3 regions of the Vibrio sp. 2134-1 genome follow, and region 1 is predicted to be linked to each of the others. Evidence: predicted binding sites of a transcription regulator. Region 1 holds the regulator's gene; each other region holds the start of a gene.
What was found. Region 1 encodes CRP, which controls carbon source genes, mostly activating them, when cyclic AMP is high. Its sites were predicted from a motif close to TGTGANNNNNNTCACA; they were not measured.
Positions count from the first base shown of each region.

Region 2: the regulator CRP is predicted to act here: its motif matches at 3,537-3,552, upstream of rppH (RNA pyrophosphohydrolase).
Region 3: the regulator CRP is predicted to act here: its motif matches at 5,528-5,543, upstream of cytR (DNA-binding transcriptional regulator CytR).

Region 1 covers NZ_JAWOUS010000025.1:29,561-37,170, reverse strand. Annotated here, with positions in the region: gene kefG (glutathione-regulated potassium-efflux system ancillary protein KefG) at 1-226, opposite strand, end outside; gene R7R78_RS20865 (ABC transporter ATP-binding protein) at 436-2,355, shown strand; gene R7R78_RS20860 (TIGR02444 family protein) at 2,352-2,840, shown strand; gene R7R78_RS20855 (hydrolase) at 2,928-3,935, shown strand; gene R7R78_RS20850 (YheU family protein) at 3,969-4,181, shown strand; gene R7R78_RS20845 (phosphoribulokinase) at 4,307-5,176, shown strand; gene crp (cAMP-activated global transcriptional regulator CRP) at 5,417-6,049, shown strand; gene R7R78_RS20835 (DUF1338 domain-containing protein) at 6,186-6,977, opposite strand; gene astD (succinylglutamate-semialdehyde dehydrogenase) at 7,226-7,610, opposite strand, start outside.
Region 2 covers NZ_JAWOUS010000047.1:1,526-9,135, reverse strand. Annotated here, with positions in the region: gene R7R78_RS23355 (hypothetical protein) at 507-758, shown strand; gene R7R78_RS23350 (NADP(H)-dependent aldo-keto reductase) at 890-1,924, opposite strand; gene R7R78_RS23345 (DUF6482 family protein) at 2,079-2,390, shown strand; gene mutH (DNA mismatch repair endonuclease MutH) at 2,406-3,086, opposite strand; gene rppH (RNA pyrophosphohydrolase) at 3,706-4,227, shown strand; gene ptsP (phosphoenolpyruvate--protein phosphotransferase) at 4,230-6,476, shown strand; gene R7R78_RS23325 (sulfite exporter TauE/SafE family protein) at 6,483-7,274, shown strand; gene lgt (prolipoprotein diacylglyceryl transferase) at 7,362-7,610, shown strand, end outside.
Region 3 covers NZ_JAWOUS010000005.1:9,238-16,847, reverse strand. Annotated here, with positions in the region: gene rplB (50S ribosomal protein L2) at 1-426, opposite strand, end outside; gene rplW (50S ribosomal protein L23) at 442-744, opposite strand; gene rplD (50S ribosomal protein L4) at 741-1,343, opposite strand; gene rplC (50S ribosomal protein L3) at 1,361-1,990, opposite strand; gene rpsJ (30S ribosomal protein S10) at 2,005-2,316, opposite strand; gene rpmE (50S ribosomal protein L31) at 2,772-2,993, opposite strand; gene priA (primosomal protein N') at 3,289-5,493, shown strand; gene cytR (DNA-binding transcriptional regulator CytR) at 5,797-6,825, shown strand; gene ftsN (cell division protein FtsN) at 7,051-7,599, shown strand.

The DNA of each region.
Region 1 (7,610 bases):
TATAAAGTGGGTGGTGAAATACAATCACATCGTGAGCGAGCAACAACTCATGTTCGTAATTCACATCAATAAAGAAATCGGGGTAAACACCGTAAAGATCGTGCACAGTGACGTGATCAAGCGACTGAGCTTTTTTTATCATCACTTGATTGGCAATCGAGTTATGTGGCTCTGGATGAGCATAAATGACCAGAACTTTTGGGAGAATAGACGGTGCAACAGCCAAATGGTCGTCCTTGTGGTTATTTTTATCCGTTATCAAATTGTTATACTTTTTTGTACAGCATAATGCAATTAAAGCGAATCAATCGACTTTTCCGGCCAATACCCCTACTATTCACCGCTAGATATATACCCAAGTGGCTTTAAAAACGATTGAAACCACTTCGCTATGTAACCAAGCAACGCGCACTGCGCAAAGTGAATGAAAACTTTATGATTACCTTCTCTGATATTCAGTTACTGCGTGGCGGTAAACCTCTTTTAGACCAAGCTTCTGCGACTATTCACCCTGGCGATAAAGTCGGTCTTGTGGGCAAAAACGGCTGCGGTAAATCAACGCTGTTTGCCCTACTGAAAGATGAACTGTCAATTGATGCTGGCTCATTTAGCCAACCTCAACACTGGGAGTTGGCCTGGGTCGCACAGGAAACGCCTGCGCTAGAGCGCACTGCACTGGAATACGTCATTGATGGTGATCGCGAGTACCGCGCTCTCGAAAAGCAGTTAGCTGAAGCAGAAACACAAGACAACGGAACCCTAGTTGCCGAGATACACGGTAAAATTGAAACCATTGGTGGTTACAGCATTCGCGCTCGCGCGGCAGAACTGCTCGATGGTTTAGGGTTCAGCCAAGAGCAAATGAGTTGGAGTTTGACCCAATTCTCGGGTGGTTGGCGTATGCGTCTTAACTTGGCTCAAGCGCTATTGTGTCGTTCTGATCTACTGCTACTCGACGAACCAACCAACCACTTGGATTTGGACGCGGTAATGTGGTTAGAGCGTTGGCTACAAAACTACCCTGGCACGCTGATTCTGATCTCGCACGACCGTGACTTCTTGGATCCGATCGTTGGTCGCATCATTCACATCGAGAATCAGCAGCTGAACGAATACACGGGTAACTACTCGTCATTCGAAAACCAACGCGCACAAAAGATGGTGTTACAACAAGCGATGTTTGAAAAGCAACAGAAGCAGATGTCTCACATGCAAAGCTACATCGACCGCTTCCGTTACAAAGCCTCTAAAGCACGCCAGGCTCAAAGCCGTATTAAAGCTTTGGAGCGCATGGAGAAAGTGTTACCAGCTCAATTCGATAACCCATTTAGCTTCCAATTCCGTGAGCCAGCTGCGCTGCCAAACCCAATCATGATGATGGATGAAGTATCTGCAGGTTACGGTGACAACCTCATCTTAGAGAAGATCCGCTTGAACTTGGTTCCTGGCAGTCGTATTGGTCTACTCGGCCGTAATGGTGCGGGTAAATCGACATTAATCAAGCTGCTCTCTGGTGAACTTAACGCGCAAGGTGGTGACCTAACTTACTCACAAGGCGTGAAAATTGGTTACTTCGCTCAGCACCAGTTAGAAACGCTTCACCCTGAAGAAACGCCGCTGCAACACATGATGCAAATCGCACCCGATCAAACCGAACAGCAGCTACGTGATTACCTAGGTAGCTTTGGCTTCCAAGGTGACAAAGCACTAGAAAAAGTTGCGCCGTTTTCTGGTGGCGAAAAAGCCCGTTTGGTATTGGCTTTAATTGTGTGGCAAAAGCCAAACCTGTTGCTACTTGATGAACCGACCAACCACTTAGACTTGGACATGCGCCAAGCACTTACGATGGCACTGCAAACATTCGAAGGTGCGATGGTGATTGTTTCGCACGACCGCTATTTACTGCGCGCTACGACCGATGACTTGTATTTAGTGCATGATCGACAAGTTGCTCCGTTCGACGGTGATTTAAATGACTATTATAAATGGTTAACCGAACAACAAAGAGCGGAACGCAAAGAAGCGCAGGCTGCGCAGCCAAGCAAAGATACGGCCAACAGCGCAGCTGCGAAGAAAGAGCAAAAACGTCGCGATGCAGAGTTTCGAAAACAGACAGCGCCAATTCGCAAAACGCTGACACAACTAGAAAATAAAATGGATAAGTTAGGTGCTGCACTGGCCGAAGCTGAAGAACAATTGGCGGACAACTCACTGTATGCGGCCGAAAATAAAGCTAAACTTAACCAAGTGCTGGCACTTCAAGCTTCCAGTAAAGCTGAGCTCGAAGAAATTGAAATGGAATGGATGTCTGCTCAAGAAACGTTGGAGCAGATGGAGCTAGAGTTTAATCAATGAGTAATCAACACGCTGAATACACACTCACCCTAGAACACCTTTGGCAGTTTAGTCTGCAATTTTATGGTGTGCGAGAAGTGAAAGAGGCGTGTTTATCATTACAGAACAACTACCACGGTAACGTGAACCTACTCCTGCTGCTCAGATGGCTCGATGAGCAGCAACTCATTTTCCAAGAAAAAGACTGGCCCTTGGTGCAAGACTGTCTAGGTAGGAGCGAAACTTTACTTCACTCCTTTCGCGACCTTCGTCGCCACCTTAAGTCTCAAGTCAATGACGCTTTGTATCGTGAGACCTTGCAGTTTGAGCTGCAACTAGAAAAGCAGCAACAAGCGGATTTGGTGGACTGCATTAACTCACTTGCACTACTCAAAAATGATGGTGACCCACTGACGTTGAGATACTGTCGTCAACTCGGTGGGGAGCATTTGCAGCAAGCCTTTGCTATTCCGGTGCCAAACATTCAACCACCAAAACGCCCATAAATCTGTAGAATACCTATAATCTTTATAAAGGATTATATTAATAAGTTCTTCAACGGACACCGAAGGACCGCATAAGAGCAGTTAGGTATGACACAATTTTTCGCAGCCGCCGGGATCAAAAACCCGCATCTCCAAACGCTTTTGCCGCGTTTTATTCGCAAAAAAGCGTTGTTTACGCCGATTTGGCAAACCCTCGATACATCCGATGGCGACTTTCTCGATCTCGCGTGGAGCGAGGACCCAACCCAAGAGCCTGCACAAAAAAAGCCGATTTTTGTTTTATTTCATGGGTTAGAGGGGTGCTTCTATAGCCCTTATGCCAATGGGTTAATGAATGCATTTGCTCAATCTGGATGGCTGTCGGTGATGATGCATTTTCGTGGCTGCAGCGGTAAACCAAACAAAAAAGCACGAGCTTACCACTCGGGTGAAGTGACGGATGCTCGTTACTTCCTAGAGCACCTTGAACAACGTTTTCCTGATAATCCCAAAGTTGCAGTTGGTATTTCTCTTGGCGGTAACATGTTGGCGAATTATTTAGCCCAATATAAAGACCACCCTATTTTGAATGCAGCGACTATTATCTCGGCGCCTTTAGACCTAGCTGCGTGTGCAAACCGTATTGAACAAGGCTTTTCGAAAGTGTATCGCCGTTACCTGCTTTCTTCACTGAAACGTAACGCGTTACAAAAGCATCATCTATTGCATGGCGAGCTTGCGCTGTCCTACAACTCAATAAAACGTGTCACACGGCTGTATGAATTCGATGATTTGATCACCGCACCATTGCATGGCTTTAAAGACGCACAAGATTATTACGATCAATGTTCAGGCTTGAGTAAATTACAACAGATCACGCTACCGACACTGATCATTCACGCCAAAGACGATCCATTCATGACCGACGATGTGATCCCGAAATTTGTTCTGCCAGATAACATTGATTACCGTCTCTTTGAACACGGTGGCCATGTTGGCTTCCTGACAGGAACGGCGTTAAAACCTAAGTTTTGGTTGGAGGAAGCGCTGCCCGCGTATTACGAAAGTATCGCCGCAGATTACCTTTCTGCTGTATCCAAGCAACGAACGCAGTAAACTAGCCGCTCATCATAAAAGTTAGAGGTATTTATGATCATTCCATGGCAAGACATTGCGCCGGAAACATTGGAAAACTTAATTCGTGAATTCGTCTTACGCGAAGGAACGGATTACGGAACCGTCGAGGTTTCTTTGCAAGACAAAATTGATCAAGTTAAAGCTCAATTGGAAAAAGGTGAAGCGGTTATCGTGTTCTCTGAGCTACACGAAACCGTCGATATTCAACATAAAACAAAATTTTAGACCCTTCACATTTTACCGTATCCCACTCGATGACAAGGTATTGTTACGTGCTATAGTGGGATATCGACCGTGCAGTAGTAACTCTACTGCACATTACAGGTAAGTAATTTTCGACAAGGTTTGTCATGTCAGCTAAACACCCAATTATTGCGGTTACTGGTTCGTCCGGTGCCGGCACGACCACTACATCTGAAGCCTTCCGTAAAATGTTCAATATGATGAACGTTAAACCCGCATGGGTTGAAGGCGATAGCTTCCATCGCTTTACTCGCCCAGAAATGGACATCGAAATTCGCAAAGCCCGCGAGCAAGGTCGACACATTAGCTACTTTGGCCCACAAGCTAATGACTTCCCGGGATTAGAAGAGTTTTTCCGTAAGTTCGGGCATGATGGTACTGGCAGCGTGCGCCGTTATCTGCACACGTTTGACGAAGCGGTTCCCTACAATCAAATGCCAGGCACGTTTACACCGTGGCAAGACTTACCCGAAAACAGCGACGTGCTGTTTTATGAAGGGTTACATGGTGGCGTGGTCGATGGCGATGTTAATGTTGCTCAACATGTGGATTTCTTAATTGGTATGGTGCCGATTGTGAACTTAGAGTGGATCCAAAAATTCGTACGTGACACTCGCGATCGCGGCCATTCGCGTGAAGCGGTAATGGACTCAATCGTGCGATCCATGGACGATTACCTCAACTATATCACTCCGCAGTTTTCTCGTACTCACATCAACTTCCAGCGCGTACCGACCGTTGATACTTCCAACCCACTTAATGCAAAAGGCATCCCTAGTTTGGATGAGAGTTTTGTGGTGATTCGCCTACGCGGTATCAAGAATGTCGACTTCCCATATCTGCTGGCCATGATTGATGGCTCATTCATGTCACGCCACAACACGATTGTCGTACCCGGCGGTAAGATGAGCTTTGCAATGGAGCTCATAGTTCGGCCTATCCTACAACAGCTCATCGAAACAGGGAAAATTGGCTAAAAACCTGCCTGCGAAGATGTTTACTTTTCATACCGTGATCATGTGCACAGTTTTGCTTACAAAATCTCAATCATGGCACGATTAAAATCAAGAAATCGTTTTCGAAAAAGGATACTATTTCTTACCGAAACACAAGAGAGCTTGCAGCATATAAAAAGTGCTCTTATTCTAGTAGGCCTAATTCAGGCTTAGCTAAAATATGGATAGCGCAAGCGTACCCTGCAGAGGAAGTGAGATATTATGGTTCTAGGTAAACCTCAAACCGACCCAACATTAGAGTGGTTTCTTTCACACTGTCATATTCATAAGTACCCTTCAAAGAGCACGCTAATTCACGCGGGCGAAAAGGCAGAAACTTTGTACTACATCGTTAAAGGTTCTGTTGCGGTTCTTATCAAAGACGAAGAAGGTAAGGAGATGATCCTTTCTTACCTAAACCAAGGAGACTTTATTGGTGAACTTGGTCTATTCGAGGAAGACCAAGAGCGCACAGCTTGGGTTCGTGCTAAATCTCCTTGTGAAGTTGCTGAAATTTCTTTCAAGAAGTTCCGTCAGCTTATCCAAGTAAACCCAGACATCCTAATGCGTCTTTCTGCGCAGATGGCTCGTCGTCTTCAAGTAACTAGCCAAAAAGTGGGTGACCTGGCGTTCCTAGACGTAACTGGTCGTATCGCTCAGACGCTTCTGAACCTTGCAAAACAACCAGACGCAATGACTCACCCAGACGGCATGCAAATCAAGATCACTCGTCAAGAAATCGGTCAAATTGTTGGCTGTTCTCGTGAGACAGTAGGTCGTATCTTGAAGATGCTAGAAGAGCAGAACCTAATCTCTGCTCACGGTAAAACCATCGTGGTTTACGGTACTCGTTAATCTCGAACTAGAGTGACACGAACAAAATTATAAAAGCCACCAATGGCAACATTGGTGGCTTTTTATTTACTCATGACCAAATGAGATAGGGTGCAGCGAACACTAATGAGTAAGCTTAACAGGTTAACCCTAAAACTTAGCCATTCGTACTTTCAAAGATTTTGTCAGCTGAAGCGGCCACGAAACCTGGGTACAAATCACCATTTTCCATCGGATAGCGCTTAGCAAATTCATAAAACCCGCCAGGGATAATTTCAGTGCCTTCGCTAAAACGAACCGCTACTTTATCTGCCATGGTCGATGACTGCTCTAGCAACACCTCAGGAGTGCCCTTCACTTCACCACCATTTTCATTAATGGTAAACCCAGCGGTACGCAGATGATCGTTTACCTGCTTCACTTCTTCATATTCATTGAGCTGGTTAACGCTCACCGTGAAGTGGTTTGCTCCGTAACCATGCGCCGCAAGCCAAGATGCGTACTCACTTTCTTTAGCCAACGTTTGGTAATCAGCAAAGCTTAAATCCCACAAGCGTCCACCATGTAAGAATGCGCTATCTTTCAGCTTGTCAGCATCGATTTGTGCCACCAAATTTTTCACAATCTCTTGTAGCTCAGGCGAGCACTCTTCAACTTTTAGCTCACTAATAAATACTTTAGGTTGCTTCGGATCTGGGTGCTCATAGTGCTTAGCAACCAGCTTTTTGCTTTCGAAAATGTAATCACCACACGCCTTGTAACCAATAGCTACAAATGGCTTAGCTAGAGTTTCAATACCAAGAGGCGCGATATTGAAGGTACGTAAAGCTATATGATCATTAATCAGAGGCTCATCTTCTTGAAGCAGCTGATGCACTTTAGCAGCCGAAGGGCAAAGACGTTGAATGTAATCTTGCCATAGCGATTCAAATAACACATCGGGCGTCATAACGACTCCTTGTTACGAGATGTAGAGTTTAAAGGTAAGCGGAAGTTGGCTGCTCGTTCACAACAAAAGTTGTCCAGAATAATGAACGAGCAACCATCAACCTGTGACGGTAAATGCCAGTCAGTCAACACGCTTTTCCGAGTCTTTGCTCACTTTTCGTGTTCTGCCAACGATCACTACAACCCATACCTAAATGATGCGCCGGCAAGGTGAGCCGCAATGCATAGTTGCGACTCTATTATTAAAACTTATAGCGCTACACCTGGACTCAATGTTGCAGGCAAGACAGTCTCTTGACCTTCCATTGATGCCATTGGGTACGCACAGTAATCTGCTGCGTAGTAAGCGCTTGGGCGCAAGTTACCCGACGCCCCCGGACCACCAAATGGCGCATCACCGCTTGCCCCAGTAAGCTGGCGGTTACGGTTCACGATTCCTGCACGAATGTGGTCAACGAAGTATTCCCATTCTTGGTCGTCGGTTGAAACCAAACCAGCAGATAAGCCAAAGCGCGTATCGTTTGCTAGCGCCACGGCTTTGTCTAATCCTTCGTAGCGCACCACTTGCAGAAGTGGGCCGAAGTACTCTTCATCTGGTAACTCAGCAATGTTCGTTACATCAATGATGCCTGGA
Region 2 (7,610 bases), on a different contig from region 1:
CACAATAAATACAATAAAAGAGAGTGGCCACAGAGCCGCTCTTTTTATTTTTTGTTTGGTTTGATTTATAAAATCCGCAAATTTATATATTCCTCAGGTGAATATGTTATACGTAAAAGTATATGAAACTAAATTGCGGTGTATTGATTTGTTTTTAATCAAAAAGGCAAAAAATGTTTGATATATATTCATCAAAGCTTACAATTTAACCGTAACTCAATGAGTTATACCTTTCATAAACGGATTAATTTTTAGCTAGGAGGCGCAAGATGAAACATTACGTTGTTAACACCACTGCTTGCGCTGATCGTATGCCTATCGCTCCGATAACCCTTAAATCGGATGATACCAATACCACTGGCTCACAAGATAAAAATTAATCCGTAACCTATCATATTTATTACTAGGCTGCGGGAAAGTAGCGGCTTAGTATCAACAGAATATTTCTGTTCATTTTACGCACTATTTTTTCCCAGTCGAATACATCGATAATCGGAGAAAATATTATGCGTCACTCTATTTACCTACAATTGGCCACTTTGCTATTGAAAGCAGACCTTAAACGCGAAGAAAAGCAATGGCAGCGTACCATACGCCGAACTGCTCATGATATTCCATGGACGAATGTTCATCTATTGAGAGATATTGGTTTAGATCGCGATGGTCGTTCTACACGTGCCAATGTTCCGGATGCAGTAAAAGTTGAACGTCGAGTTCGTCACCTTCGTCGAGTCTTAACGTCGCGAATAATGACGTAATCGTTAGCGTGTTGGGCTGACTGAGTTGCTAACGAGTCATTCAACACGCTTAACTTTTTATATGAAGTATGACTTCATTGGATAAACAGCTGATCTTGAAGATCAGCTGTTTTCGTTTGAAGGTGGTACTGTTAAGGGCAAGGATTCGAGTAAGTTGTACCTATTGCTTGAATTTCAGTAAGTAGTTCGTCGCTAAGTTGCAAATCAATACTGTCGATATTGGCTTTTAATTGGTCTAGGTTTGTTGCTCCGATAATGTTAGAAGCAACAAATGGACGCTGATTGACAAACGCGAGCGCCATTTGTGCAGGGTTTAGACCATGCTCTTGAGCTAAATTGACGTAAGCTTCGGTCGCTTTAACACCTTGCGGAGTGAAGTAGCGCGCAAAACGCTCCCACTTAGTGCATCGAGCGCCTTCAGGTTTTGCCCCGTTTAGGTATTTACCACTCAGGCAGCCAAATGCCAAAGGAGAGTAGGCAAGTAACTGAACGCCTTCGTAATGGCTGATTTCAGACAAGCCAACTTCGAAGCTGCGGTTCAATAAGTTATATGGGTTTTGAATGGAGACAATTCTTGGCAAATCGTGTTTTTCTGCCAAACGCAATAGCGACATCACACCCCACGGCGTCTCGTTGGATACGCCGATATAGCGCACTTTACCTGCATTCACTAATTCAGTAAGCGCTTCCAACGTTTCAATTAACGTGACTTCTTCTTGTTTGTCAGGGTATGGGTAGTTGAGTTGACCAAAGCAGTTGGTTTGACGCTGCGGCCAATGTAGTTGGTACAAATCGACATAATCGGTTTGTAGACGATTAAGGCTGTCATCAATTGCTGTATGGATGTGGCGACGATTAAGGCTCATGTTGTCTCTAATGTGAGGAACATTGCGAGGGCCAGCCACTTTTGTTGCCAGTACTACTTTCTCTCTTTTGCCGCTTTTTGCTAACCAATTACCGATGTATTGCTCGGTGAGCCCTTGTGTTTCCGAGTTTGGCGGTACAGGGTACATCTCTGCGGTATCGATGAAGTTCACCCCATGATCGAGGGCAAAGTCGAGCTGTTCAAAGGCGTCCTTTTCTGTGTTTTGCTCGCCAAACGTCATAGTGCCGAGGCAGATTTTACTGATCTCAAGTGATGAGTGCGGTAGTTTTGTGTATTGCATATCACGTCCTTGAAGAGTTACCGACTAAATAAGTGACTCCAATATAGGGGATTTTTAGCCGCAATCGCAAATGATTTACGTATAAAGGAAGAGCAAACTCGAAAGCTACAGTTAGCCTAACTACACTTAAATGATCGTGTGAAGGAGGTATGTTATGCAGAAGCATCAATTGGACATGTGGCTACATGGTCCACATAAAGATACTTATAAAACTCCCAAAGTATTTGTGATTGGGTGTTCTGATGTCTCTGACTATCTTTTAGCTGTGGAGTACAAGCATCAACTTGAGCCGATTAAAGACGGTGAAGACCCGATACATTTTGGCTCTCTAGACTTAGTAAAAGAAGAACTATTGAGGCTAGGGGTCGATAAAGCGTATTTAAGGCTGCGCAATGCGTATGACGAATGTGGCACTGAAGAGGCAGCCTCGTACTGCGATATTGAGTTATCGCTCGTGACGCACTAAATAGCTGATATGGTTTTATTCTGGTTGAGTGTTAATGTAGTGCTTGAGTAAGATCTGTTCAGTAAACTGTGTTCTAAGGTAAAAGCCTCGGGGCAGAGTTTTCATCGGCTTACCATTTGAGTTGTATGCTTCGGTGAGCGCTTTTGCATTTGCGGCTTTAGGGCGAAGATGCAGCGCTTCTCCGTGTCTGGCGGAAATTTGATCAAATCTTCCCAAGACGATCATCTCCATTAACTCTTCCCAGTCATTTCGCAAAATCCGTTCTTCTTCTTCATCTGGTGACCAAATGAGTGGACTGCCCACACGTCTTTCAGCGAGTGGGATTTCTCGTTCTCCTTCTACGGGTACCCAAAGCACACGAGATAGCTTGTTTCGAACATGACTTGTTTCCCATGTAAGACCATGAACACCAGTGAGGGGGGCCACAGAAACAAAGGTTGTTTCTAAAGGTTTGCCAGAGTAACTAATCGGAATACTTTTTAACTCGATCCCTAGTTTTGCGAAATCTTGTTGAGGTTTACTGCCAGCTGGAGCGCCCAAGTGCCATTCGAGTAATTGACCCACCCAACCTTTATCACGTTTTAAGTTTTCAGGAACAATCATATTCGCCTCGGCGGCCAACTCAGCAAAACTGAGTCCTGCCATATCATGCGCTCGTTCCAATAGCTCTGCTTCTGTTTGTGGTTCTGGTTTCATAGTTACAAGGTGGTATTACAAAAAATATAGTTTATCAAACTCCGACCAAATCTACTGTTTAAGATTTCACCGAGGCGGTGTAAGAACGATCAATTCATAACTTATCCACAGGTGAAGGAGGTATTGATAAGATCCTGGCGGGGTCTGTATGAATAAACAGGGGTTAAAATGCATTTTTGGGGTTGATTTTGTTGTAATCATCTAAACGAATAGCAGGTGAGTGTGGATAAATAGCCTGTTGGTGGATCTTTGACCGATCTGAGTTTGGTGAAAAGATCATCAAGAAACTGAAGATCGAATTATCGTTATTTTTAAAAATAAATACTTTTTTATCAATGTTTTATGTTTATTTTTTTGTTTGTTCATTTGTTTTGCTTTTGATGGGATTGAACTGAATTACTCATTTGAATTGAATTCTTCACAAAGTTATTCACAGAAAAGGTGAATAAATGTGGGCAATGTCTCACTCTTGTGTTGATAAGGTATGGTTTGATTAAAAGATATCCAAAAATGGTGAAAAGGTAATAAATCTTGCTCATATCACATCAGTAAGTTTGCTAGTAATGGGGATATGTGGAAAAATCACGGTAATAAAAAATTTATTCATAGAGGTTAGCCAGTGATAGATGGCGATGGTTACCGACTTAATGTTGGTATTGTGATATGTAATAACCATGGTCAGGTCTTCTGGGCTAAACGATACGGGCAACACTCATGGCAATTTCCACAAGGTGGGATTGACGAAGGTGAAACCCCTGAACAAGCCATGTTCAGGGAGTTATACGAAGAAGTCGGTTTAACGAAAAAAGACGTTAAGATCATTGCAACAAGTCGTCATTGGTTAAGATATAAGCTACCAAAGCGATTGGTGCGTTGGGACTCCAAGCCTGTTTGTATCGGCCAAAAACAGAAATGGTTTCTGCTGAGATTAGAATGCGATGAATCTCGCATTAATATGCAACGCGGAAAATCCCCTGAATTTGATGGTTGGCGCTGGGTAAGTTACTGGTATCCAGTTAGGCAAGTTGTTTCTTTCAAGCGAGATGTTTATCGACGAGCGATGAAAGAATTTGCATCCTTAGCCATGCCTTTTCGAGAGAGAAAAGCGAAAGGGAAAAGAAAAAAGCAACGTAGAGGATAATCATGCTCAGTCAGCTAAGGGAAATAGTTGAGAAAGTCTCCAGGGTCGATGATGTGCATCTGGCACTCGATATATTGGTGAAAGAGACTTGTGCTGCCCTTAGTACTGAGTGCTGTACTATCTATCTTGCTAATGAAGAAATGCAGCGCCTTGAGTTAATGGCAACTCAAGGCCTTATTTTTGAAGGTGATAGTATTCATATCAACTTCAATGAAGGCTTGGTTGGGTTGGTAAAACGAAGCGCTGAACCCCTTAACCTTGCCGAAGCCTCAAAACACCCCGAGTTCAAATTCTTTCCTCAACTCGGCGAACAGATTTACCACTCTTTTTTAGCTACTCCAATCATTCATCGTAAACAAGTTTTAGGTGTGTTGGTGATCCAACAAAAAACGCCGCGCTTGTTTAGTGAAATGGAAGAATCGTTTCTTGTTACCTTATCCGCTCAGTTAGCGGTGCTCATTGCACATGCGCAGAATCTTGGGCATTGGCAGTTAGCATCTAAACCCACGGTATTAAAAGGTTTGCCTGCGTCTACTGGTGTCGCGATTGGAGAGTTTTGGTTCGACAATACCCAGCCGAGTTTATCGGATGTTTTCCCTTCGTCCACGTTAGATAAGGAACGCGAGCACGAGACACTACTGGTGGCCATAGAGCGAGCGTTAAATGACTTTCGCCGCATGCGGAAAAAACTGGACAGTGAAATCAACAAAGATGCGCTGGCGATCTTCGATCTGTTTACTCACTTACTGAATGATCCGATGCTTCGCGGTGATTTGAAGAAGCAGATTGAAAAAGGAGATAGGGCAGACTGGGCGTTACGCCAAGTTGTAGAGTCATACTCGAATCGATTTGCCAGAATGTCGGATGTATACATGCGTGAAAGAGCGCAAGATATCCGAGAGTTAGGGCAAAGGCTGCTCTATTTTCTGCACAACAGCGAGCAAGAAAATTCTGCAATTGATCGTCCCATTATTTTGGTGGCGAACGAACTCACTGCCACCTTGCTCGCTTCTGTACCTAAAGAGTTTTTGTTAGCCGTCGTATCATTAGAGGGAGGCGCAAACTCTCACGCTGCCATTTTATCTCGAGCTCTTGGGGTCCCTGCAGTTATGGGCGCCAACATTAATCCGGATGTGGTGAATGGCAAACTCGGGATAGTCGACGGCTATACGGGTGAGATCTTCTTAGAGCCAAACCGCCAGTTGTTGCGAGAGTATCGCAGCTTAGTAAGCGAAGAGTCTGAATTGTTTGCCATGGTAAACAAGGACCTCGCACTCCCTGCGGTTACGCAAGATAATCACCATATCGAAATTATGCTGAATGCGGGACTCAGTGCAGACAGTAATATTGCCATCAACACAGGTGTTGATGGTGTTGGGTTGTACCGAACAGAGATTGCATTTTTACTTCAGCATCACTTTCCTTCGGAAGATGAGCAGTATCATCAATACCAAGCAATACTTAACAGCTATCCGAATCAACGAGTAGTGATGCGTACTTTGGATATTGGTGGTGACAAACCTTTGCCGTATTTGCCCATCGAAGAAGATAATCCGTTTCTAGGCTGGCGTGGCATTCGTTTTACATTGGATCATCCAGACATTTTCTTGATCCAACTGCGTGCAATGTTAAGAGCGAGTGCAGAAAGCGGAAACTTAAGTATCTTATTGCCAATGGTGTCAGGGGTAAAAGAGCTAGACGATGCCATTAGCTTGATTAATCAAGCTCACAGCGAAGCCGTTTTGCTTGATGATAGAATTCAATTCCCACAAATTGGGGTCATGATTGAAGTACCATCGATGGTGTATCTGTTGCCAACGATTGCTCACCGTGTTGATTTTGTTTCTGTCGGGACAAACGATTTAACTCAGTATTTATTAGCGGTAGATAGGAACAATTCGCGCGTAGCGGATGTCTATGAATCTATGCATCCTGCGGTACTGTTAGCGCTTAAGCAAATCCATGAGGTGTGTGATAAATATCAGGTGCCCGTGTGTATTTGTGGTGAGCTAGCGGGTGATCCATTTGGCGCTCTTCTCTTACTTGGGTTAGGGTATACCAGTTTGAGTATGAACACCTCCAACGTGGCTAAGGTGAAATATTTGATTCGTCATAGTCAACAAGAAGAATTAGAAAAATTAGCGGAGCAAGCAATGACAAAATCCTATGGGGAGGACATTCATCAAATGATGCATGACTTCTTCATTCAACAGGGCTTTGCGGGCTTTATCCGTGCAGGTAAAAAGTAGGAAATCGTGACCGTCTCTTTATTTTTGTTATTGTTGGCGCTAGGCGCTTTTGTGGGTGTGATGGCGGGGTTACTCGGTATCGGTGGTGGTTTGATTGTTGTTCCTGCCTTGTTGTATTTGCTTCCTCTTGCTGGGATCTCTCCAGAAATGAGTATGCACATGGCCTTAGCCACTTCGTTAGCGAGTATTATTGTCACGTCTGGCTCATCGGCGATGAATCACCTTAAGCTCGGCAATGTCGATATGTTTGTCGTAAAATGGTTGATGCCTGGTGTGGTCATTGGTGGCTTTGTTGGTGCCAATATTGCTGAGTGGATCCCTACACACTATTTGCCGAAAGTGTTTGGTGTCATTGTTCTTTGCCTGTCAGTACAAATGTTTCGTTCCATTAAAGTTACGAGCAGTAAACCTATGCCGAGCAGCCCTGTGACTGTAGTTTACGGCACGGGAATTGGTGTCGTATCAAGCCTTGCTGGTATTGGTGGTGGCTCACTGTCGGTACCATTTCTAAATAAACACGGGATAGAGATGCGTAAAGCGGTGGGTTCATCCTCCGTTTGTGGTTGCGTGATTGCTATTTCTGGTATGATCGGCTTCATCTTACATGGCTATAAAGTCGAAGGCTTACCTTCATACAGTATTGGTTATGTTTATCTTCCCGCTTTATTAGCGATTGCTATGGCCTCGATGCTCACAACAAAAGTGGGTGCGAAGCTGGCAACTAATCTTCCAACTGCGGTATTAAAAAAGATATTCGCGGTGTTCTTAATGTTTGTTGCAGCGACCATGCTGCTCTAAGTTTGTACCCAAGTCATTCTCGCTGAACCAAGCATCTAGAGGTTACTTGGGTATATTTATTTTGTTGTGATAAGAAGAGAATGATTTATGTCTCAGGGATATATTGAATTTCCCAATATTGATCCGGTTTTAATCTCTATTGGTCCTGTTTCGGTTCGTTGGTACGGTTTGATGTACCTTGTGGGCTTTATGTTTGCTCTATGGTTAGCGAACCGACGTGCAGATAAGCCTGGAAGTGGTTGGACACGAGAGCAGGTTTCTGATTTGTTGTTCGCAGGCTTCCTTGGCGTGGTGATTGGTGGCCGTGTAGGCTACGTGCTTTTCTACAATTTTGAG
Region 3 (7,610 bases), on a different contig from region 1:
ATGTACTGTTGAACCTACTGGGATATTACGCATTGGTAGAGTGTTACCAGCTTTGATTGGTGCATCAACACCAGACTGAATAACATCACCAGCTACAACACCTTTAGGTGCTAGGATGTAGCGACGCTCACCGTCTTTGTAAAGAACTAGAGCAATGTTTGCGCTACGGTTTGGATCGTATTCAAGACGCTCAACTGTCGCTGGAATACCATCTTTAGTACGTTTGAAGTCAACTACACGGTAGTGGTGCTTGTGACCACCGCCGATGTGACGTACTGTGATACGACCCTTGTTGTTACGACCACCGTTCTTAGAGTTTTTCTCTAGAAGAGGTGCGTATGGCTTGCCCTTGTGTAGGTCAGCGTTAACAACTTTAACAACGTGACGACGACCAGGGGAAGTCGGCTTACATTTAACAATAGCCATTTTTAACTACTCCTGTTATTCCGCGCCGCCAACGAAGTCAAGATCTTGACCTTCTTTCAAAGTAACGTACGCTTTCTTAACGTCGCTGCGGCGACCTTGGCGTAGACCTTGACGTTTGGTCTTACCCTTAGTGATAAGAGTATTTACAGACTTAACTTCAACTTCAAATAGCTTTTCTACAGCTGCTTTGATCTCTTTTTTAGTCGCATCTTTAGCTACTTTGAAAACGATAGTGTTCGCTTTCTCAGCTGCCATAGTTGCTTTTTCAGAGATGTGCGGTGCACGTAGAACTTTTAGGATACGCTCTTCAGTGATCATGCTAGCATTTCCTCTACTTGCTTAACTGCTTCTGCAGTCATTACAACTTTGTCAAACGCGATTAGAGATACTGGATCGATACCAGCAACATCACGTGCGTCAACTTTGTATAGGTTACGAGCAGCTAGGAATAGATTCTCATCTACTTCGCTAGTCACGATTAGAGCGTCAGTTAGCTCAAGCTCTTTAAGCTTAGCAACTAGCTCTTTAGTCTTTGGTGCTTCAACTGAGAAGTTATCAACAACGATTAGACGCTCTTGACGAACAAGCTCAGAAAGAATGCTCTTCATAGCACCACGGTACATTTTTTTGTTTACTTTTTGGCTGTGATCTTGTGGTTTCGCAGCAAAAGTAACACCACCTGTACGCCAGATTGGGCTACGGATTGTACCAGCACGCGCACGGCCAGTACCTTTTTGACGCCATGGCTTAGCGCCACCGCCAGAAACTTCTGAACGTGTTTTTTGAGCACGAGTACCTTGACGAGCACCTGCTGCGTACGCAACAACTACTTGGTGTACAAGAGCTTCGTTAAACTCACGTCCGAAAGTAGTTTCGGAAACAGTTAGTGCATCGGCACCTTTAACCATTAGTTCCATTACTTACTCCTGAGACGTTATGCTTTAACAGCTGGTTTAACGATCACGTTGCCGCCAGTTGCGCCTGGGACTGCACCTTTAATAAGAAGCAGGTTGCGCTCAGCGTCAACACGTACGATCTCTAGGTTTTGAGTCGTTACACGCTCAGCACCCATGTGACCTGCCATTTTCTTGCCTTTAAATACGCGACCTGGAGTCTGACATTGACCGATAGAACCAGGAGCACGGTGAGACAATGAGTTACCGTGAGTCATATCTTGAGTACGGAAGTTCCAACGCTTAACAGCGCCTTGGAAACCTTTACCCTTAGATGTACCAGTAACGTCTACTTTCTTAGTTTCGTTGAATAGTTCAACAGTTAGTTCTGAACCAACTTCGAACTCTTCGCCGTTTTCTAAACGGAATTCCCAAAGACCGCGACCAGCTTCAACGCCAGCCTTAGCAAAGTGACCTGCTTCAGCTTTGTTTACACGGTTAGCTTTCTTAGAACCAGCTGTAACCTGGATTGCTGCGTAGCCGTCAGTTTCAAGAGTTTTCACTTGAGAAACACGGTTAGCTTCAACCTCAACAACTGTTACTGGGATAGAAACGCCTTCTTCAGTAAATACGCGGGTCATGCCCACTTTACGACCGATTAGACCAATCATACTTCTAATCTCCCTTAACCTAGGCTAATTTGAACGTCAACGCCCGCAGCAAGGTCTAGACGCATTAGAGCATCAACAGTCTTGTCTGTTGGCTCAACGATGTCGATTAGACGCTTGTGAGTACGGATTTCGTACTGGTCACGTGCTTTCTTGTTAACGTGTGGAGAGATAAGAACTGTGAAACGCTCTTTACGAGTTGGCAGTGGGATTGGACCACGAACCTGTGCGCCAGTGCGCTTAGCTGTTTCAACGATTTCCGCTGTAGAAGCATCGATTAGTTTGTAATCGAAAGCTTTTAGGCGGATACGGATACGTTGGTTCTGCATGAGACAGAGCTCCAAATTTAATAAATTACACAAACAATATCGCCACTCAAACTCGTCAAGACGAGAGAATGCCGATTGATTTATGTGAAACCGTAGCATCCAAGATTAGGACGCATTGTCAGTTAATTTTCGATTAACTATCCCTATATGCCAAAGTCACCTTTGAGGATAGTTTTTCCGAAGAAAAGATAGCTAATTGTATTAACCGCGAACATAAGCTGAGTATACATTACCTCACAAATCCTTAGATTTGCTCGCTCCTCACTGCTCATTGGTTCACAACTGGCTTAACCAGTGCGCTGCATTATACAGATCACACTTTAGGTTGCAAGCGCTGAGTGAAAAATAATCGGGAATATTCCAAACCCTATACATCCCTCTTCGCTTGGTAGCCATTAAACAAAAAGGACGCCGAAGCGTCCTTTTCTAAACTGTAATCGTAATAGCGGCTGCTATTATTTCTTACCGCTTGATAGTGCACCGAAACGCTTGTTGAAGCGATCAACACGGCCGCCTGTATCAACGATACGTTGCTTACCAGTGTAGAATGGGTGACACTTGTCACATACGTCTAGGTGGATAGACTCTTTACCTAGAGTAGAGTTGAACTCAAAAGAGTTGCCGCAAGAACAAGTCGCTTTTACTGCTTTGTATTCTGGGTGGATACCAGCTTTCATGGGATAACCTCAATAGTAGGCCGTGTCGCTATACGAATCTAAGCCGCACACCACACGCAATTAATAATAAAATGGGATACCGCATCAACTAATTGCCGAAGCCATATCTCAAGGCGCGATATAGTAAAGAATCACATTGCTCGGATCAACACATTTGGCAACTTTTTCGCCACTTTTTTAGCCAGACTAATCATAGAGGCACGATTCACGCTGAATCACATAGCTTTACTCGAATTTCCATACCGATTTTAATAGACTCTCATTTCCTTTCCCTCTTTTTAATAGCTAAGAATTTATGCGTCCAACCATTGCTAGAGTGGCATTACCCGTTCCGCTCGACAAACAATTTGATTACGCCATTCCGGGGCACCTGTTTCCGATCATTGGTGGACGCGTTTCCGTGCCTTTTGGACGCCAAACCTTAGTCGGCATCGTCACCGCAATGGTTAATCACTCGGACTTTCCCAAAGATCAACTCAAGCCAATCAAAGCAGTTCTTGATTCTCAGCCGATATGGTCTGAAAAGCTTTATTCGTTGCTGACTTGGTGCAGCCAGTTCTACCAATACCCACTTGGAGATACGCTACACAATGCGATGCCAGCAGCTCTACGTAAAGGAAAGCCTGCAGATTTTGCGACGTTACAAGAGTGGCAAATTACCGAATCCGGTAAAGACAAGCTGATGCAAGGGCTTGATCGTCGAGCGGTCAAACAACAGAAGGTCTTGCAAATGTTGGTTAACGGCGCTTTGCCTCACCAGGAATTTGTCGACCAAGAGATAGCCTCAACAGTACTAAAGTCTTTAGAAGAGAAAGGCTGGATTGAACGTATCGAGAAGAAGCCTGTAATCACCCAGTGGGGACAGCACGTTGAATGCGACGTCGAGAAGCCAAAGCTCAACCACGAACAAGCGCTGGCTATTGCAAGTGTAAATAGCCAAACAGGTTTTGCTTGCTATTTATTAGAAGGCGTCACGGGCTCAGGTAAGACAGAAGTGTACCTCAACCTTATCAAGCCAGTTTTAGAGCAAGGGAAACAAGCCTTGGTTTTAGTACCAGAGATTGGCTTAACGCCCCAAACCATCAACCGCTTTAAACGCCGTTTTAATGTGCCAGTTGACGTCATCCACTCCGGGTTAAACGAGACGGAGCGTCTGAATGCGTGGCTTTCTGCACGCGACAAAGCGGCCGGAATCATTATCGGCACACGCTCTGCCCTACTCGCGCCTTTTGCTGATCTCGGGATTATCATTGTGGACGAGGAACATGACACCTCTTACAAACAGCAAGATAGCTTGCGTTATCATGCACGCGATGTTGCTGTAATGCGCGCTCATAAAGAACAAGTTCCGATTGTTCTGGGCTCAGCCACACCTGCACTGGAGACATTGCACAATGCCTTGTCAGGCAAATATCACCATTTAACACTAACCCAACGAGCTGGCTCTGCCGTGCCAACCACTAATAAAGTGTTAGATGTAAAAGGTCAGTATTTAGAAAGTGGCTTATCTGCCCAACTGATTGCCGAGATGCGCAAGCATTTAAAAGCGGGCAATCAAGTAATGTTGTTTCTTAACCGCCGAGGCTTTTCGCCCGCTTTGATGTGCCATGAATGCGGTTGGATTGCAGAATGTAAACGTTGTGATGCGTACTATACGTTCCACCATTACAGCAACGAAATACGCTGCCATCACTGCGGCTCACAACAACCGGTAATTCATCAATGTCAGGGGTGTGGTTCAACTCAACTGGTTACCGTCGGCGTAGGAACGGAACAACTCGAACAACAATTGGCTCAGTTATTTCCAGAATACAACGCCATTCGCATCGACAGAGACAGCACACGTCGCAAAGGTAGTTTGGAAGATGCCCTTGAATCGATTCGTAAAGGTGAACATCAAATTCTGATTGGCACCCAAATGCTGGCTAAGGGGCACCATTTTCCAAATGTAACACTCGTTGCTCTTTTGGATGTTGATGGCTCTCTCTATAGTAGTGACTTCCGCGCTTCCGAGCGACTAGCGCAGTTGTTTATTCAGGTCGCAGGTCGTGCCGGCCGCGCAAGTAAACCTGGCGAGGTTATCCTACAAACCCACCATCCTGAGCACAGCTTGCTGCAGGCCCTGCTTCAAAAAGACTATCGCCACTTTGCTATGACTGCTCTGGAAGAACGCAAACTGGCTCAGCTTCCGCCTTATAGTTTCTTGACTCTGTATAAAGCAGAGGCGAACCAAAGTGAGGTAGTTGAAGACTTCCTGCGTCAGGTTCGCTTTACGTTAGAGTCACACCCTCTGTTCGATGATTCCTGCATGGTGTTAGGCCCTACTCCTTCACCTTTGGCTAAGCGGGCTGGTAAATACCGCTGGCAACTATTACTGCAAACTCAGCATCGTTCATTGATGCAAAAGTTATTAACCAGTGCCAAACCTGCTATTGAGTTGTTGCCAAATGCTAAGAAAGTACGCTGGAATTTAGACATAGAACCACAAGATCTCAGCTAGCAAACGTTTAACTATGTAATGAATTACCATTTAATGTGACCAGAATCACACCAAGATTACAATTTTTGTTAAACAGACCGTAACTTTCACTTTAGAAATGAATAGACTATCCAAATTAGAAAAGTCTAAAGTGACTTGTTTGCACAGGCTTAGATTAAAACAATGACTATTCCCACAAATTGATATCGCGGTGAAGAATCCATTTTCCCACTCGTTAACACGAACTGAGCGAAGAGCAAATACAGCTCTCACTCGGTTTGATTACTCTGATTTCAAACCGGAATAACGTCATCTTGGCAAAAAATAAATGAGAGGTTAAAAACTATGGCGACAATGAAGGATGTTGCCCAGCTTGCGGGAGTGTCTACGGCTACGGTATCTCGAGCCTTAATGAATCCAGAGAAAGTCTCTTCTTCTACAAGAAAGAGAGTAGAAGATGCCGTACTTGAAGCGGGTTATTCTCCAAACTCATTAGCGCGTAACTTACGTAGAAACGAATCAAAAACCATTGTTACTATCGTTCCCGACATCTGTGATCCTTATTTTTCTGAAATTATTCGCGGTATTGAAGATGCAGCCATGGAACATGGCTATCTAGTCCTGCTGGGCGATAGCGGACAACAGAAGAAACGCGAAAGCTCTTTCGTAAACCTCGTATTTACTAAGCAGGCAGATGGAATGCTACTGCTTGGTACAGATCTACCATTCGATGTCAGTAAGCCAGAGCAAAAGAACTTACCTCCGATGGTAATGGCGTGTGAATTTGCGCCAGAGCTCGAGCTTCCGACAGTACATATTGATAACCTGACCTCAGCATTTGAAGCGGTGAATTACCTGACCCAATTAGGTCATAAACGCATTGCTCAAATCTCTGGACCAGATACAGCAATATTGTGTCAGTTCCGCCAGCAAGGCTACCAACAAGCCCTGCGCCGTGCCGGCATCAATAAAGATCCACAATATAGTGTCATTACTGAGTTCTCTTTTGATGGCGGAGCAAAAGCCGTTCGTAAACTGCTCGAATTGCCAGAACCACCAACGGCTATTTTCTGTCACTGTGACACAATGGCCATCGGCGCAATTCAAGAAGCGAAAAAGCTTGGCTTACGAGTACCGCAAGATCTCTCTGTTGTGGGCTTTGATGACATTAACTTCGCTCAGTACTGCGATCCACCGTTGACCACCATATCTCAACCTCGCTATGAGATTGGTCGACAAGCGATGCTAATGATGCTCGAGATGTTAAAAGGCCACGACGTGCATTCAGGCTCGCGTCTGCTTGAAACTAATCTCGTCATTCGTGGAAGTGCAGCGCCACCACAGCGCCCTTAACCTAAAGATTAGGTATTCATCCCCAAAGCGGTGCTAAGGCGCCGCTTTTTTATTTACCCCTCCTGCTTTTTGTGTATCCCTGAATAAATGTAAGTGAGAACGGAAACACACTCCTACACTCGGGCGTTGTCGCGCTTTAGCTATCAAGATTCTATCAATAGGGTGTTTTCTCAACTCGTTCTGGATTAACATATTTGCAAGAATCCTTGATGACCAGAAATAACCGTGGCAAATAGAGATTATGTAAGACGGGGGCGAGGCGCCCCAAAAAAGTCGACAAAAAAACAGCCGCCGAGAAGAAAAAAACCTTGGCGCAGTGGCCTGCTCGCTATCTTGCTCGTGGGCGGTTTTGGCTATGGTCTTTACCTTTTGAGTAGCGACCCAGAACCTAAACAACCAGTCGTGAAGCAGCCAACAACCACTGTCAGCAAACCAAAGCCGAAAAAAGACTTGCCGCCACCACCAGAAGAAAAATGGGAATATGTTGAGTCACTACCGAAACGTGAAGTTGAAGTTGTGGCTAAAGAAATTGAAGTTTCTAAAATTCCTTACATCATGCAGTGTGGCGCGTACAAAACTCAGGCACAAGCGGAAGAGCGCAAGCTTGCAATCGCGTTCCAAGGGATGTCGAGCAAGATTCGTAAGAAAGAAGGCAGTTCATGGTATCGTGTGGTGCTAGGTCCGTATAAGTTCAAACGTGATGCAGAACGTGACCGTCATAAACTGCAACGCGCGAAAATCGAGCCGTGCGCGATTTGGAAAGAAAATCTTTAAACTCAGGCCCT